Regions from separate parts of the Chryseobacterium sp. SORGH_AS_0447 genome, predicted to be linked through region 1. Evidence: riboswitches for the same ligand, from Rfam matches in the RefSeq annotation. Region 1 holds a riboswitch; each other region holds the start of a gene.
The links. A riboswitch is a leader RNA that binds a small molecule or an ion and turns the genes downstream of it on or off. The one in region 1 is predicted to bind cobalamin.
Positions count from the first base shown of each region.

Region 2: another riboswitch for cobalamin. It lies ahead of QE422_RS07485 (TonB-dependent siderophore receptor); the one in region 1 lies ahead of metE (5-methyltetrahydropteroyltriglutamate--homocysteine S-methyltransferase).
Region 3: another riboswitch for cobalamin. It lies ahead of QE422_RS07970 (acyl-CoA thioesterase); the one in region 1 lies ahead of metE (5-methyltetrahydropteroyltriglutamate--homocysteine S-methyltransferase).

Region 1 covers NZ_JAUTAR010000001.1:2,423,807-2,429,943, reverse strand. The annotation lists gene nudK (GDP-mannose pyrophosphatase NudK) at 1-338, shown strand, start outside; gene QE422_RS11190 (hypothetical protein) at 370-948, shown strand; gene QE422_RS11185 (hypothetical protein) at 959-1,498, shown strand; cobalamin riboswitch at 1,574-1,759, shown strand; gene metE (5-methyltetrahydropteroyltriglutamate--homocysteine S-methyltransferase) at 2,124-4,430, shown strand; gene QE422_RS11175 (AAA family ATPase) at 4,556-5,998, shown strand; gene QE422_RS11170 (hypothetical protein) at 5,991-6,137, shown strand, end outside.
Region 2 covers NZ_JAUTAR010000001.1:1,581,130-1,587,266, forward strand. The annotation lists gene QE422_RS07475 (CCA tRNA nucleotidyltransferase) at 1-884, shown strand, start outside; gene QE422_RS07480 (hypothetical protein) at 1,035-2,111, opposite strand; gene QE422_RS07485 (TonB-dependent siderophore receptor) at 2,122-3,951, opposite strand; cobalamin riboswitch at 3,982-4,158, opposite strand; gene cdd (cytidine deaminase) at 4,844-5,326, opposite strand; gene namA (NADPH dehydrogenase NamA) at 5,429-6,137, shown strand, end outside.
Region 3 covers NZ_JAUTAR010000001.1:1,686,972-1,693,108, forward strand. The annotation lists gene QE422_RS07950 (PspC domain-containing protein) at 1-897, opposite strand, end outside; gene QE422_RS07955 (PadR family transcriptional regulator) at 908-1,237, opposite strand; gene QE422_RS07960 (cytochrome P450) at 1,456-2,790, opposite strand; gene QE422_RS07965 (HD family hydrolase) at 3,106-3,696, shown strand; gene QE422_RS07970 (acyl-CoA thioesterase) at 3,954-4,337, opposite strand; cobalamin riboswitch at 4,446-4,633, opposite strand; gene QE422_RS07975 (hypothetical protein) at 4,695-5,495, opposite strand; gene QE422_RS07980 (ABC transporter ATP-binding protein) at 5,526-5,792, opposite strand; gene QE422_RS07985 (ATP-binding cassette domain-containing protein) at 5,780-6,137, opposite strand, start outside.

The DNA of each region.
Region 1 (6,137 bases):
TCGAAGCCTGTGCCGGCCTGCTCGACAACGATAATCCGGAAGACTGCATCAGGCGGGAATCCGAAGAGGAAACCGGATATAAGATTTCCCATATCGAAAAGATTTTCGAAGCGTATATGTCGCCGGGTTCGGTTACGGAAATCCTTCATTTTTTCATCGCGGAATATTCTGCGGAAATGAGGATCAACGAAGGTGGCGGACTTGCTGACGAAGGAGAGAACATCGAAGTGCTGGAAGTTGCCTTTGCTGAGGCACTGACGATGGTTGATTCCGGGGAAATCAGGGATGCCAAAACAATCATGCTCCTTCAGCACCTGAGAATTAAAAATATTTTGTAGATTCGGCCGTTCTAATAATAAATCTTATCCAATGAAACTCCTGTATACCCTAAGCTTTTCCGTACTTCTATCGGTTTCTGCAGCTGCCCAGAAAACCACAAAGGCCGGTCTTAAAGATAAAGCGGTCATCGAACATTTTAAAAATGATTACAAAAAGAAAAACTATAAAAAGTTTACCGGACAGATCACCGTAAAAGACAAACAGATTGTATTTGACAATAAGACAGTTCTGTATGATCCTGCTGATAAAATTACCACCCTCCTGCTGAAGGAAGGATTGGTTTATCCGCAGCTTCTTACCGATTTTCAGGTCGATAAGTTTGAAAATGAGGACAGCGACAGAACCCAGAAGCGTTTTGCCAAACTTCAGAAAAACTGGAAAGATGCTTTCGATGTCAACAACATCAGGCTGAGTAGTGCGTCAGAGCAGGCTTTTTTAAGTTCAGATCCTACGGTTAAAAGATTCAAAGTGATGTGTAAAGACCCGAAGTTTCCGAATATGATGGCGTATTATTTTGAACTGACCGACAAAAGAGCAGATCAAAATACGTCCACTGAAGAGTTCATTAAAAATGCGAAGCTTACGCATATTTTTCAAAGGACAGAGTAATGATTAATCAATGATTAACTCTCCAATCACCGATTATTTCAATGCCATATGCGAATTCAGGCAAGGACATCCGGTTGTCAAAGGACATCCGTTACGGACTAATGATCCGGGAATGATGACCATTCGTGATGCACTGAGCGGGTTAAAGAAAGGTCTGCAAAAAAGGTATAAAGAATTTAGAGACATTGATTTGACCATAGAAATCTCCCGTGGTATTACCAATTTACCTCATGTGCTCTATGCCTGCATTCTCCCACCCGGCCAACTGGTTCCAAATGGAATTTACACCGTAATCTGTTTTGATGTATTAGGCAGAGGCGCCCTCGTCGGCTGCGTGGAATCCAAAGTAACTTCCAAAGGCCTTAAAACCGTACAGCGTAAAAGAAGTCCGGGGCTTTTATCTATTGATGTGGACGGTGCCAGCGAACGGACGAAATACAACAATGTATTTGTGAACCCGAAAGAATTCTATTATCCTTTGGAAAATGAAAATGCATTAGACCTGCATATTAAAGAATCGCTGGAATTGGCGCTCTCCCTATTAACTTAATCCCTGTTAACGTTTATAACGTTAACAGGGATAAAAAATATTTCCTACATTTGTCCGGAAATAGTTCTTTAACATCCTTCATCAAACGGAAAAGGTTTTACGTAAAGTAGATTAATAGGGAATCGTGTGAGAATCACGAGCTGTCGCGCAACTGTAAGTAATACCCCAAAGGTTTTTGTCCGAGTATATCCACTGTGCAAACGGGAAGGATGACAGAAACTGTTATAAGTCAGGAGACCTGCCTGTTCCGAATTGACAATGCTCTCGCGGTCTGGAGCTTTTGGGTCATACAGATGATGCATTTTGAACGTATTTTGGTTTAAATTTCCACCTGAATGTATTTTATTCAGGACTTTTATTTTTAAGTTGCAGTGAACTGCGGATTTGTTGCTGTAAAGCGATGGATACCCGTTATTATCTTTTCTGTCTTTGAATGGGCAGGAATTACGGCATTTTACTTAACGACTTGAGTCAAAAAATAAGATTTTCAAACCAAATCCATATCCTATGGGAAAAATACGTCATTAGTGTATCCTTTCTATTCCTTAAAATTCCTTCCCCGCGCGCATTGCGAAGCATCTGAAGAACTTTTAAAATTATTGTTTCATTTAAAAGTTTTAAGAACATGCAAACGCACATTCTTGGCTATCCGCGTATTGGTAGCAACAGAGAACTCAAAAAAGCCTGCGAGCAGTATTGGACAGGCAAAACCGATGTAAACACTCTTTTGGAGACCGGCAGGACCATCAAAGAAAACAACTGGAAGCTGCAGCACGAGGCAGGCATCGACCTGATTCCGTGCAACGACTTTTCGTATTATGACCAGGTATTGGACATGACGCTGACGGTAGGCGCCATTCCCCAGCGTTATCAGGAAATCGCTTCCCAAAAACATGAGTTGGACCTTTATTTCGCCATGGCCAGAGGATTCCAGAAAGAGGGTCTGGACATTACCGCTATGGAAATGACCAAATGGTTCGATACCAATTACCATTACATCGTTCCTGAGTTCCGGAAGGACCAGGAGTTCAGCCTGTTTTCAGATAAGATTATTAAAGAATTCATCAGTGCGAAAGAGGCAGGAATCCAGGCAAAGCCGGTGATCATCGGTTTGGTAACGTATCTGTTGCTCGGTAAAGAAAAAGAAGAAGGTTTTGATAGGCTGGATCTGGCAAATAAGCTGCTTCCGGTTTATTTTGAAATTTTAAAAGGACTGGAAAACCACGGTGCGGAATACATTCAGTTTGACGAACCGTTTTTAGCATTGGATCTTAGTGATAAAGCAAAAGAGACCTACCGATTGATCTATGCTGAAATCCGTAAACAGTTTCCCAATCTGAAATTCATTCTCGCTACTTATTTTGAAGGCTTGCAGAACAATCTTTCATTGGCCTCTTCCCTGCCGGTGGATGTTTTACATATTGACCTCGTGCGTTGCCCCGAACAGCTGGATGAGGTTTTACAGACGATTCCTGAAACACTGAGCCTCTCCCTGGGAATTGTTGACGGCCGGAATATCTGGAAAAATGATTTCGAGAAATCATTAAAATTCATTGCAAAAGCGGTACATAAAATAGGTTCCGGGCGTGTGTTCATTGCTTCTTCCTGTTCATTACTCCACGTTCCTGCCGATCTTGATGCAGAAAAAAACGAAGAGGCTTTGTCCGGGGAAATTAAGCAGTGGATGGCATTTGCCAAGCAGAAAGTCCAGGAAATCGTAATCTTACAAAAATTAGCTTCTGAAAATCCGGATTACAATACGCTGCAGCAGTTAGCCGAAAATAAAAAGGCCATAGAAAACCGCAACACCTCAGCCTTAATCCATCATCCAGAAGTAAAAGACCGTGTTGATGTAACGACTGAAGAAGATGCGAAAAGATCTTCTTCGTTTCAGGCAAGAAAAAAATCTCAGCAGGATATTCTTCAGCTTCCGTTATTTCCTACAACTACAATCGGCTCCTTTCCTCAGACTAAAGAGGTAAGAGCCTGGCGTTCAAAATTCAAAAAGGGAGAACTGAGTGCCGCACAATATGATGCTTTACTTAAAGAAGAAACCGAAAGAACCATCCGCTGGCAGGAGGAGATCGGAATCGATGTGCTGGTTCACGGAGAATTCGAACGAAACGATATGGTGGAATATTTCGGCGAGCAGCTGGCCGGGTTTGCGTTTACCCAAAACGGCTGGGTACAGAGCTACGGAAGCCGCTGTGTAAAACCGCCGGTGATTTACGGAGATGTTCACCGCCCGGCTCCGATGACGGTCTACTGGTCGGAATATGCCCAGTCTTTAACTTCAAAATGGGTGAAAGGAATGCTGACCGGACCGGTTACCATTCTTCAGTGGTCTTTTGTCCGTGATGATCAGCCCCGTTCTCTAACCTGCAAGCAGATTGCTTTGGCGATCCGTGATGAAGTCACTGATCTTGAAAAAGCAGGCATCCGCATTATCCAGATCGATGAGCCTGCAATCCGTGAAGGCCTGCCGTTACGAACTTCCGAATGGCAGAACTATCTGAAATGGGCCGTTGAGGCTTTCCGTATCTCGGCCAGCGGTGTGGAAGATGCCACGCAGATCCACACCCACATGTGTTATTCTGAATTTAATGACATCATTCAAAATATCGCCGATATGGACGCGGATGTCATTACGATTGAATGTTCACGAAGCCAGATGGAGCTCCTGAACGCTTTTGCCGATTTCAAATATCCGAATGAGATTGGTCCGGGTGTGTATGATATTCACTCACCAAGGGTTCCGTCCAAAGAAGAAATGGTGGAGCTGCTGAAAAAAGCTCAGGCTGTGATCCCGGCAAAACAGCTTTGGGTAAACCCTGACTGCGGTTTGAAAACCCGGCATTGGGAAGAAACCGAGAAAGCGCTGATTGCGATGGTTGCCGCCTCAAAAGAAATGAGCGAGGTATTCGCTGTGTAAACGCTTTACTTGTTGATATTTATTTTTTCGGGAGCCTTTCGGGGCTCCTGTTTTTGTTTTTAAGCTAAATTGTTTTGTTAGAAAATTTAGATTATATTCGTAATTAATTCAAATTTGCTAAAATCATGATTATTGAAATAAAAAATTTTGGCCCTATAAAAAACATAAAATTTGATCTTTCAAAAGATTTAAATTTGATTTATGGAGATAATGCAATTGGTAAATCTTATGCAACATATTGTCTCTATTGTCTGATAAAAAATATTAAAAATAAATCTATTTATCAGTACTATACTTATCAGGATAAAGTTGATAATAAATTTTCAAAATTTGTAAAAAGAAAATACAAAAATCTTAAACAAAATAATAGTGTAAATATAAGCAAAGACCTAGTAGGATTTATTGAAAGTGATCTAAAAGAAATTATTCTAAGTGGATTACAAAATTCTTTATTAAATACTTTTTCATCTTTAACTAATTTAAAAAATAGGTATACAAATTTAAACTATGAAATATTAATCCATGTATCAACAAATGAATGTATTTTAATCTATTCTGATGATGATGGAAATTTAGATTTATCTTATGAGAATGATATAAAAGAACTTAAATTTTTATTAAAAGATACAATTTCGACTAAATATACTTTAATAGGTGATCGAAAAAAAATATTTGGTGAACCTGATGAAGATTCTTTCTCTCAGAGCTTTCGCCAGCTTTTAATTAACAAAGTGAATGATATATTAACGAAAGTAGATTTTAATATTAAAGATATTTATTATCTTCCTGCAAGCAGGTCAGGCTTATATCAAGCGTTAAATGCCTTTACACCAATAATTGCCGAATTAACACAAAATCGTTTTTTTATTCAAAACAAAAGTATTGAATTACCATCATTGTCAGAACCGCTCTCAGACTACTTTATTGATTTATCAACTATTGATAAAGAAAATATTAATGAAGATTATTCTGATATTATTACTCAATTACAAAATGATTTATTAAAAGGCGAAGTAAAATATGATGATAAAACTAAAAGAATTCTTTATAAACCACAAAATATCGATTTAGAATTAAATTTATCTGAATCGTCGTCTATGGTTGCAGAATTATCGCCTCTTGTGATTTACTTTAAACATATTTTAAATCATAAATATTCTTCAATTAAGAAGAATAACATCTTTTTTTACGATCCCTTTTATTCAAGAAAGAGACGTCGTGAGAAAGGATATGATATACTATTCATTGAAGAACCAGAAGCACATCTTCATCCGGAAATTCAAGTAAAATTGATTGAGCTCTTTGTAAAACTAACTAAATATAAGTTAAAAATTTTCATTACATCGCATAGTAACTATATGTTTAATAAAATTAATAATATACTTATTAAAAATGAATTAGATCCTAAAAAAATGAGCGTACATCATTTAATCAAGGATACTGATTATTCAACAATTGAAGGTAATATGGAAGTAGATGAAGAAGGAATAAATGATAATAATTTCCAAGATATTTCAGAAAAACTATATATGGAAAGGTTAAATTATTTTGCTGAAGGAGATGATTAATAAAATTAAGTCCGATAAAACTCTTTCGCAATTTATAGTTGAGAAATGTTGTGAAAATGATATTTGTGTCACATTAGACGAAAATATAGGGAAAGATTCTTATGTAATCATAAAGGTTGATGATTATTATAACTCCTTA
Region 2 (6,137 bases), 840 kb from region 1:
CTTCAACGCTGCAGTTTCAAATTGAAGATCAGTCTTTGGAAGCGATCAGACAGGAAGCAGAGCGGATAAAAATCGTTTCCCGGGAAAGAATCATGGTGGAATTCAATAAAATCATGCTTTCCCAAAAGCCGTCAGTCGGGCTGAAACTCATGGAGCAGACCGGACTAATGAAACTTATTATTCCCGAACTGATTGATCTGAAAGGAGTAGAGGAGGTCGAAGGGCAGACCCATAAAGATAATTTTTATCACACTCTGGAAGTGGTGGATAACATTTCGGAAAACACCGATAACCTGTGGCTGAGATGGTCGGCACTGTTACATGACATCGGAAAAGCACCGACGAAAAAATTTGTAGAAGGAACAGGCTGGACTTTCCACGGACATGAGTTTTTGGGTTCCAAAATGGTAAAAACATTATTTCAGCGATTGAAGCTGCCGTTGGGTCCGGATATGAAATATGTCCAGAAAATGGTTAAGCTCTCCTCGCGTCCGATAGCTCTGATTACCGATGATGCTTCGGATTCTGCTCTGAGAAGATTGCTTTTTGATGCCGGAGAAGATATGGAAGACCTGTTTACCCTTTGCAAAGCCGATATCACGACCAAAAATTCCAGGAAACAGGAAAAATTCAAGAAGAATTTCGAGTATGTAGCGGTAAAAATCAAAGAAGTGGAAGAAAAAGACCAAGTGCGGAATTTCCAGCCACCGATTTCCGGAGAAGAAATCATGGCCATGTTCAACCTCAAGCCAGGCCGTGAAATTGGTATTTTAAAGGAAAAAGTAAAAGAGGCCATTCTGGAAGGAGAGATTGGCAATGACAGTGAAGAAGCTAAAAGGTTCGTCATTGCCGAAGCAGAAAAGCTGGGATTGGCATTGGTTTAACGGATTCTTATTTAATAAATTTTAAAGCAATGGATTTTTAATCTGTTGCTTTTTTTAACAAAAAATCCGGGCGGCTCTCAGGAACCGCCCGGAAAAAACACAAATGATGAAAAAAAATTAAATGAAATATTCTCGCTGTAAAGCGGAATATTAGTTTTTATAGAATCCGTTGGTCGCGATTCCTGTATTGAAAGAGGTTAACAATGAACCGTTGTTTGCATTGTAAACCGATACTTTGCTGTCTGAAGTAAATGTTTTCGCATCGGCGATGTATAATCTTCCGTCGATGACATTGAATCCGTAGAGGTTGGTAATACCTGTTAAAGAAACAAGCGCAGCCGTAGGCGCAGTAGTAGCCGTGATGCTCATCGAATATACTTTGCTGTAATCTACAAAATAAAACTTATCGGAATCAATTTTCAGCCTTTGTACCTGAGGAATGGTAGTCAGCGTTGTCGTCTGATAAGCTCCTGTAGCCGTATTGATCTTATAAATATAAGAAGCGGTATCGCTGGACGTAAGAACATACGCAGATCCGTTGTAAGATACAAGGTCTTTGATAATCGCTCCGTTGTTCGGTAAGCTTACCGTAGCGGAAACCGAGTTATTGGAAGGACTGATGATCGTAACGGTATTTCCGGTTGGGTGACTTGCGTAAGGAGGAGTAGAGTCATAATAAACACCGTCGGTCTGTACCACGATATTTCCTCCGGCTTCAACTACTTTCTCCGCGTATCGGTCGAAATTGATGCTCTTTACAAAGGTATTGTCCCCTGAGTTATAAACATTGATTTTCTTTACCGATCCGAAATTATTGTTGGTTACATAATATTGGTTTCCTGAAAATGCAATATATCTCGGGTTATCAAGATTTGAAGTAACGGTCGTCTGCTTTTTAAAAGTGGATCTGTTAACGATCTCAATCTTATTGGGCGTATTCATCACAAGATAAGCATTGTCCCCTTTGAAACCGATCGTCTGCAGAACGTTACCTAAAATTTCTTTGTTGTTGTTTGCGGCGTAGATTCCGTTCTGTAAAACGGCAAGGTCGTTGCTTACATAAGAAACATCAGAAGTTGGTGTGGTGAACCCTCCTTCATTGGCAATGATAATACCGTTGGTATAATCTGTTTTTTGTGTTTCCATCACAAATTCGTCATCGCTACAGGCAATGTTGAACAACAGGGCCGAAGCAAATGCAAGAGATAAAATTTTTCTGATTTTCATTTATTTTTATTTAAAAATTAATATTCAAATAGACGCTGTAATTCCTTTTAGGCAGCGGATAAAAAGCGGTGGTCTGATAGATTTCGTTAAATATATTGTTCACCTTACCGCCGATCGTGTAATGCTTAAGGAAAGTTCCTGAAATTCCGGCATTCATTACGAAATACGGTTCGATGGCAGCACTTCTTTTTTCTTCGCTGTCGGCATACGTAAGCCCGTTGTACATTCCCTGTACATAAACTTTCATAAAAGAATAGCGGTAATCGATATTCCCGAAAAACTTGTGAAGCGGAACATACATCATCTGCTTATCCGTTTCCAGATTGGTGGATTTTGTATACGAATAACCCAGGTTGGACCTTAATACATGTTTCCCGAATTTTCTTTCGTATTCGATTTGGGATTCAAGCCCGTAAGACTGAACTTTATAGGTGTTTACCGGCGAATAATATCCCATACTTCCCGGAAGCCAGGTAATCATGTTGGTGATCCTGATGTAATAGGGGGTCAGCATAAGCTTTACACCGGCAATGGTAAACTGGTTTTTCAGATCAAACTGATAGGCAGTTTCGGGTTTCAGATCAAGATTTCCGCCGGGTTGCCAGTACAGGTCATTAAAGGACGGATACCTGAAATTTTTAGCAGCATTCAGGTTAAGATTGTACCATCTCGTCATGTTCCAGTTTCCCGAAAAAGAAAGCAGAACCGGAGTGCTGTAATCTTCAACAAAATCTTTTTTGATCCCTGCTTCGAAGCGTAAATCTTTTGTTGCAAAATACCGTAGTAATCCGGCTAAGGAACCCACATTCCGACTGACATTTTTAATGCCGCTCATGTAGCCTTCTCCTTTATTTACCTGAAATTCCCCGATGATATTGATGTTCCATTTCGGATCGAGGAAATAATTGAAATCATTCTTCAGGATATAATTTTTACCCGCTCCGCCGCTGCTTTTTGGGCGGTCGATATTATCGAAATACTGGAAATTTTCTTCCGTATAGGCCGCACGGAATACGTTGTTCAGCTTAGAAGTATTCCAGTCCCAGATAAGGAGGCTTCTCACATTCTGGGTTTCATATTTGGTTTTGGTCTGGCTGTCGAAAAATACGGGAAAATGCTGGTTTCCGTTGAAAAATTCAGAAATCCATGAAACCTGATGATGCGGTGCTATTTTATAAGCCGCTGCAAAATTAAAATTCGTATTCGAGTATTCCCCGTTTCGGTTGATATAATTCCTCGATTCTTCCACTTCATAATCATTTTCACTCACCGAGTAATTCCCCGACAGTTTAAAGCTGAATTTATTGTTGGAATACGAAGCTTTTGCAAAATTATTATACGTATCGAACGACGCTGCTTCGGAAAAAAGGGAAGCATGCAGCCCTTTGTTAAAATCAAGGCTGTTGTTGAGGTGTACCGTTCCACCGACCGCGCCGCTTCCGTAAATAACGCCTACACTTCCGGCTTTTACCTCAAGCTGGTCGAATCCCATCGACGGAATATTGTTTACGTCTCCCTGACCTAAAAACTGCGAATTAATATTAATGCCGTTCCATACAAAAGCCGTTTGTCCGGCACTGGTCCCGCGAAACGAAGGTGACGAAACCGCACCCCGTCCGTTTTCTTTAATATAAACCTGGGACTGGAAACGCAATATTTCGGAAAGGTTGGTTGAGTTTTTCTCGGCGTCTTCCGGACGGATGGTGTTCACTTTATGGAAAAGCTTCACCTTGCTCATCTGGTTATCGAAAACATACACGGTATCGATAGCTGTCTCCTGTGCAAAAAGAAAACAACCGTAAGACGAAAAAAGCAGTACGAGCGATTTTTTTATATCCATTATTTTTTTGCCCTTCCTCCGAAAGCAATTATTTTAAAATTAGATTCTGGCAGGTCTCCTGACTTTCGCTTTCTACACCTTCCCGTTTGCACAGTGGTTTGTCGTAGAAATCTTTTGCGCGATCTACAGTTGCGGGGACAGTTCGGGATTTTCACCCGATTCCCTTTTCATTCCAAATGATTGGAAACCAAAATTTTTGCAAAGATAAACTTATTCACCGGAAAAGCAAATCCCCGGACCCAATAGCTTCAAACTGTGGTATCAGCACAATGTAAACATCCGCAAATAAAAGAAACTGCCCTCCATAAAAAACGTTTGCTAAATTCCCTGCCTATTTCCCACCACACCCTCAAACCCCCAAAACCCTCAAACCCCCAAAACCCTCAAACTCCCAAAAACCCCAAAACCCTCCAACGCTTACACCCACAACCCTTTAAAATATCAGGAGCTGTTTCCCGCTATCCACTGTATCTTTTTTGTTACAGTCTCCGCGCTGCTCCGCCTGCAACAAAAAAGGATGCCGTTTCTATCGGGGCTAAAAACCCGGGATAGGATGGCTTCGAGAGCCTCTGCCACCCTCAGAACCAGACGCGTTCAATTATAAAAAAGAGAATCATGGAGATCAGAAAACCATGCGCAATCCATTTTCTATTACAGGAGTAGAAGGTTTTAAAGAAAAATTTAGACAAAGTAATTTGAAAGCAAAATACTCGACAGGATGAATTCACGATCCTCAGCTATCTTACAACAATTTACTTTTTATTGATAAAAAATAAACCCTAAAAAATATGCGCTGTCTATTCCCCTCCGGCCGGAGGGGTGGATAAATTTTCAGAGAAAATTTAGACGGGGCGGTTTAAAAAGTAAGCAGAAAAATTAACGAAATAAAAAGCTACAGGAAAGTAGCATCAAAATAAAACGGCAGCAGATCCTTAATGGCATGCACTTTCACCACTTCTTCATTCATGCTCGAAAAATAGAGTTCGATATTCTCCTGCTGCTTGGTTTCGTATTCCATCAGGCTTTGCCTGCATGCGCCGCACGGCGGAATCGGCGGGTTTTTCTCGTGAAATTCCTTCGGGCCGCCCACCACAAAAATCTTTTTGATCTTTACATCCGGAAAGTTGGCTGCGATCCAGAACAAAGCCGTTCGCTCCGCGCAAAGCCCGGAAGGATAAGCCGCATTCTCCTGATTGTTTCCCGAGTACATTTCACCGTTTTCCAACAACACCGAACAGCCCACCAGGAAATTGGAGTAGGGAGCATAGGCATTTTCGCGTGCTTCTTTAGCTCTTTCGAACAATTTTTTCTCAATATCGTTCAGCTCACTGCTATTCTTAAAATATTCGTAACTGATCTGAGTTTCTTTTTTCATATATTGTGGATTAAAAAAGGGGGATAAAATTATTTCTTTTTCGTGAGGTGGGCAATATAGGCCTGTTCTTTGCAACTTTCAATTTTTTAAAACCAAACTAAAATGTTATATACTCCAATTAAATTCAGAAATGTTGAGTTGAAAAACCGTTGGGTAATGTCACCCATGTGTATGTATTCCTGTGAAAACGGACTGGCGAATGACTTCCATTTTGTGCATTACGGCAGCCGGGCGCAGGGCGGAACGGGTTTAATTATTGTTGAAGCTACCGGAGTGGAACCCCGCGGACGGATCACCAATCACTGCATGGGAATCTGGACCAATGAGCAGGCTGAAAAACTTCAGAAAATCGTAGAATTTGTTCATCAGCACTCAGAAAGCAAGATCGGGATTCAACTGGCGCATTCCGGGAGGAAAGGCTCCACCTGGAACAATGTACAGATTCCGGTAGAGGAGGGTTGGGAGACCGTAGCACCGAGTTCCATTCCTTATCATCCGAAAGAGAGAATTCCGCATGCATTAACGGTAGAAGAAGTAAAGGAGCAGGTACAGAATTTTAAGCTGGCAGCAAGAAGGGCGGCAGCGGCAGGTTTCGATGTCATTGAAATTCATGCGGCTCACGGCTATCTGCTCCACCAGTTTTTGTCGCCGCTGTCCAATATCCGGACGGATGAATACGGCGGAAGCTTTGAAAACCGGATCAGGTTCCTGTTGGAAGTGGTAGACGCCGTTAACGAAGAGCTGGATGAAAATATAGCTTTATTTGTAAGGATTTCCGGAACAGAATATGCGGAAAATGGCTGGGATGTAG
Region 3 (6,137 bases), 740 kb from region 1:
GAAGATCAGTGCAGGAATAAGAGATCCGATGATAATCATTGCTGTCAGTACGCTGTACAATCCGTTGTCATCAAAATAGAATTTGATTTCACTGGCACCCGGAAAATCGGAATCGATCCCGAAAAGCCCGAACACGACAAACACCCCGATAATAGATCCTACAGCCATCAAAGCGAAGAATGCACCCATGATGTATTTTAGAACATTCCATACACCGCTGCTTGCGTTATTGATGTAAGGTTTGTTTTCGATATAGATTTCGCCTGCTCTTGTTGTGGTTTCATTCGCAAACTGTACCAGTTTGCTGGATTCTTCCTTTAGGTTATCAAAATTAAGCGGTTTTCCTTTCATCTTCAGAAAATCGGATGCTGTTTCAGCCTGCGGAAGTACGGCCCAAAGGATAAAGTAAAGCAGGATTACCAGAAAAGAAGATCCCGGTGCTACCCAAAGGAATAGGAATGCGCCTACCCAGATCAGTCTCATTACCGTAATGTCCATGCCGAAATAAGAGGCCAGACCGGCACAGACTCCCGCGAGCTTTTGTCTTTCAGGATCACGGAACAATTGTTTTTTATCCGAATATTCGGTTCCTGTGCTGCTTGCTTTTTTTGTGTTTTTTTCAGAATAGTAAGCTTCTTCCTGCTCTTCGATTTTTTCAGGGCTTCCAATCTGGGCAATAACTCTTTCTACATCCGTATCATTGATTACTTCCCGTTTTGCCATGGAATCTCTGAAAATTTCCACCATTCTGATTTCTATATCGTGCATTACCTCATCAGCCTCCGAAGCATCCAGCGAGCTTCTCAGCGCATTCAGGTAGTCGCTCAGTTTTATGTAAGCATGTTCTTCTATCGTAAAAGAAAAACCTGCAAGTCCTATTGAGAGTGTTTTGTTCATAGCTTTGTTTTTAATGTTTTTGAGTGATTTGGTTAACTGAATTTGTCAATTCGTTCCAGGTGTTTTGAAGTTCGCCTAAGAACAGTTTACCTTTTTCTGTGATCTGGTAATATTTCCGGGGTGGTCCTCCTGTAGATTCCTCCCATCGGTACGAAAGAAACTCTCCGTTTTTCAATCTTGTTAAAAGAGGGTAGAGGGTTCCTTCCACAACATCCAGTTTTCCTTTTTTCAGTTCATCAATTAAATCAGAAACATACATTTCGCGGTGATTGATGAGGCTTAAAATACAGAATTCCAGAATCCCTTTCCGCATTTGCGCTTTGGTATTTTCGGTATTCATCTTTAATAAGTTTTGTTAATTAGTTATATAATTTTCGAAACCCGGAACCTAGCTAGCAGAACCTGTTTCGATTTTACATTACAAAGATATGTAATTAGAATGGTATTATGCAATACAAAGTAGTGAAAAAATATTAATTAATTGTTTAAGTGACTGATAATCAATTAAATTATTTTTAATGATAAAATTAAGAAATTGGGAAGACCAGAAAATTCAGGCTAAATTTTAGTAATTTTACCTGGGAGGCTTGTGGTTCGTAAAGTGACCAATGCCTTTTTCTCCAACACTTTCTGATATGATTGAAAATTGTATTTTTTGTAGAATTTACGGACGATGAGTGCCATTTCCATCATCGCAAAATGTTCGCCGATGCAAAGACGTGGACCTGCTCCGAAAGGATAGTAGGCAAAATTCTTTGCATTTTCATCGTCAAAACGTTCAGGAATAAACGAAGTGGGATGGTCCCAATATTTTGGATTCTGATGCAGGCCGGCAATGTAAAGGATAATTAACGTGCCTTTCTCCCATGAATAGTCTTTGAATCGGTCGTCTTCCAATGCCTGACGGTCAATAGCCCAGGCAGGGGGATGCAGCCTCATGGATTCTTTAATGACATTCATTGTAAAAGACTTTTTCATCAAGCTCTCAGTGCTGAAAGCATTTTCACCTTCGTTTTCAATCTCCTGCCGTAATTTTTCCGCTTCATAGGGATGTTGGCTGATTTCGAAAAAGATAAAACTTAGCGCATTGGCCGTCGTTTCGTGCCCGGCAATAAAAAGGATCAGCATTTCATCCACCAGCTGCTTATCGGACATTGGGAGTCCTGTATCTTCGTATCTGGATTGAATCAGCATATCCAGCAGGTCATTTTTTTCCTCCCCTGAATTCCGCCGCTTGTCCAGAACACGCTGAATAATGGCTTTTGCTTTTTCGCTTTTTTTAATGGTCTTGCCGATAATGCCGAACAAACTTAAAATCTGGGTGTAAAGCGGAATCCTTACTTCCTTTGCAAAAACTTCCTGAACTTCGGTAATGATTTTTCCCAACTCCTTTATTTCAGTTTCTTCAATATCCGAACTGAACAGGGTTTTGGCCACAATATTAAAAGCCAGCGTATGAAAAAAGTCGTACAGATCTACTTCCGGTTCCTGATCAAATGGCTGAAATGCTTTTTCGATCTCCTCATCCATAATAGAAACCAGGTTTGTAATTTTAATCTTGCTGAAGCCGGGCTGGATCAGTCGCCGCTGCTGCAGCCAATCTTTTCCGTTGTTGGTAAGCAGGCCGTTACCAATATATTTACCTAAAGTAACAGATTGTATTTCAGATTTGAAATAGTTTTTGTGGTTTTGCTTTAAAATATACTCTACAAATTCTTTATCCTGCGAGAAAATAAGCTTTTTATTCGTCAAGCTTGCCCGTAGAAAATAGCTGTCTCCTGCTAGCACATGATTCCCGCTGATTACCCCCAAAGGATTTTTCACTCCATTAAACAGAGAGTAGAGCTTTCTTTTTCCTTTGATTTCGGTAGGGTAATTGAATTTCGGAGCCATGCTGAAAAATTTATTCTAAAAATACGACTAATCTCTGATAATAAATACATAAAACGTATGATATGTTATGCATTGCCATGAGATTAAAATTTACGTAGACGTTGGTTGTTCACAAGATATTTTGAGAAGACCTGAAATTTAAGCTATCCGATATATCTGAAGTAAAAAAATTTTAAATCGATTACATTTTGTCTGATCATCTTTACAGCAGGATTACTGTTAAAAGCCTTATTTTTGTAACTGAAAATGGATCTGTGATGCAGACACTGATGCATTATAAAAGAACATTCCACTAAATAAAATATAAATCCAACGATGAAGATTCAGAAAGAAATCGATTTTATCCTGGCGGTGGACACCCTGAAAAATGTGCAGCGAAGAAACTATAACGCGGATGATTCGAGAAGGGAGAACACGGCAGAACATTCCTGGCAGATTATTATTCTGGCCCAGATCCTTTTTCCATACGCAAAAAACAGGGCGGATATCGATTTGTTGAGGGTGATCCGCATGTTGTCTATTCATGACCTGGTGGAAATTGAAGCCGGGGATACTTTTATATTTGATGAAGCGGCAATGGTCGGGAAATTTGAACGGGAAAAAATTTCAGCTCAGAAGATTTTCGGTATTCTGGACGAGCCTTTACGATCCGAATTTTTCAACCTGTGGCTTGAATTTGAAGAAGAGCAGACACCGGATGCCATTTTTGCGTGTGCCATCGACAGGATTATGCCGTTTATCCTGAATTCCCATACTTCCGGAAAAAGCTGGACCGAAGCCGGCGTTACCGAAAAACAGATCCGGAATATGCTTGAAAATGCCATCAGCAGAGCATCAGATGAGCTGGGAGAAGCCTTCCAATTGCTGCTGATCAAAAATCTGGAAACGGAAAAGGTGATGAAATAATATAAAATTGATTCCGCTTGAGGTTGGTGAGGGAAGCTGGAGGCTGGAAGTTTTTTTTTATAAATTATTCCGAGTACCAAATAGTTATTGTTTATTAGAAAAATTTCAAGTCATTAGGCTTCTTTTCTGGTTAAATAATTAATGGATATTATTAGAAATTCATCTTAAAATAAAAAGTTTCGGCGGGCAAAGCCCGCCGAAACGCCTTAAAAAACATGAGAAGTATGGGTTCCGGCGAAAGGTTGCCGGAACTTTATTTAAAGGATTTGGATGGGCTTCTTAAATTCATCAATCGCCACGAAGGTAAAATCACCTACAATAGCCCGCTCTCTTTCGTAAGAGTACATTTGCTCCGTATAGATTTCCACATTTACCTTCAGGCTTGTTTTTCCTACGTGAACCACTTTTCCGATCAGTTCAACGATCGTTCCTGCGGGAATTGACCTGTTGAAATCGATCTTATCGCTGCTTACCGTTACTACGCGTTTTCTGGCAAACCGTGTGGCTGCAATAAAAGCCACCTCGTCCATCAGCTGCATGGCCGTGCCTCCGAAAAGCGTATCGTAATGGTTGGTCGTGTTGGGGAAAACAGCTTTAAAAATTCGGGTTTCGGACTTTTCAATTCTTTCTTCTATCGTCATATTTCATTATTAATTAAAGCGAAATGAAATAAATCGACACAACAGAAAACAGCAGAGACGGGAATCTCCGGACATCCGTTAGATCAATAAACTTCAGATCGCGAAAGTTTTTATTGTAAAGAAAAAGGCAGGTCTCCTGACTTGTAACATCTTTATTTCCTTCCCATCCCGTCTGAGACAGAACAGTGGACTCTTAATAAAGACTTCAGTTACTTACAGTTGCGCGACAGTCCGTGATTTGCACACGGTTCCCTTTTAATCTGCAGCTAAGCAGAACCGGTTTCTGAAAAGCTCAAAATATAGCTGTGAAGCAAATTCCAGGGCTTTCCGTTGGCAAAAGTAGTGATTATTGATGAATTATTCGGGGTTTTTGAAAATGATCTGGCTTTCGACCTTTCCCTGTTTGATGGTCCAGATCGTTGTGTATCTGTTTTGGCCTGAACCGTTGATCATATAAAGGAAAATATGGTCATTGTCGATGGCTGTCACCCCGACATTATTGAAATCCATGGTCGGCTGGAACATGTTTTTGATGGCATCCCTTACAAAAACGGAGCCCCGTCCCGGCTGTTGCACGCGAACGGATTTAATTTCGGTTAAATCTTCAGGAAGCTCTTTTCCTACCCCCCAGGCTTTTACTTTATCCACTTTGATGATGTTTCCCTCAGCATCTTTTTCCTGCTTTTTGATCTTGGCGTAAGACGGATAGACATCAATGATCACTTTGGTTCTCTGATTTCCCGGGATTTTTGGATTGGAATCATCGGTGAAGATCAGGGATTTTCCGTTTTTGGATTTGGAAGGGGTAAACTGCGGCAGCTTGTCTACGAAAACCACCCGGTTTTTATTCACCATCCCTTCTTTGGTAATGCTGTCGTACCGCACAAAAGGTTTTTCGGTGTCTTCTCTTTCAGGATATTTGATCCATATCCATTCGGTTTCTCCCGGTGCCGGCTTTTCATAGATAAAGACATCCCCTGTTTTCATGCGGATCTTGTCGATGATCTTGCGGTAATCATCTTTATGAACCCGTACCATGGCATACCCTTCTTCAGCTTTTACTACGCCAAAAGGAACTTTGTTCTGGCCTTTGGCAAAAGCGATGGAAAACAGACTGAAAACGGAGAGGTAGAATGCTTTATGTACGGAAATCATCATGAAATTTTTTTAACAGTTCAAATATATAAATTAAATGCTTTTCGGCAGATAATAATGCTGTTGTAATTCGTTTAAATCTTTTATTTGTTTTAAAATTCCTTCATGCAGAAAGTAAATTTCATCGGAAAGTTCCAGCGCATATTCCGTCATAAAATTCGAAATAATAAATCCTTTGTCCTTTGATATTTCTTTTATGGTTTTCATCACTTTTTCAGTAAGAATGGGAGACAGGCCGCTGTAAGGTTGTTCCAGCAGAATAAATTCAGCTTCGGAATGAATGATCGTCAGTACTTCCACCAGCTTTCTTTCGCCGCCGGAAAGATTCTGACGGTCCTGTTCAGGAATGGCTTGATAAGATTATTATTAAAAAGTTTAAGGGTATTTTCCCGATTACAGAATAACGGGATCAGATTTTTAACTTTACTGTTTTTCGGAAACATCGGCTGTTGCGGCAGATAGGCAATCCTGTTTTTTCTATCGGATTGCTTCGTTAAAACTTTATTATTAAACTTAATGAACTGCGAATCCCCTTTCATGGTTCCGAAAATAATCTGAAGTAAGGTTGATTTCCCTGAACCGATACTTCCCAGTAAAGCCACAACTTTTCCTGTTTCACAAGTCAGGTAAACATCCTGTAAAATT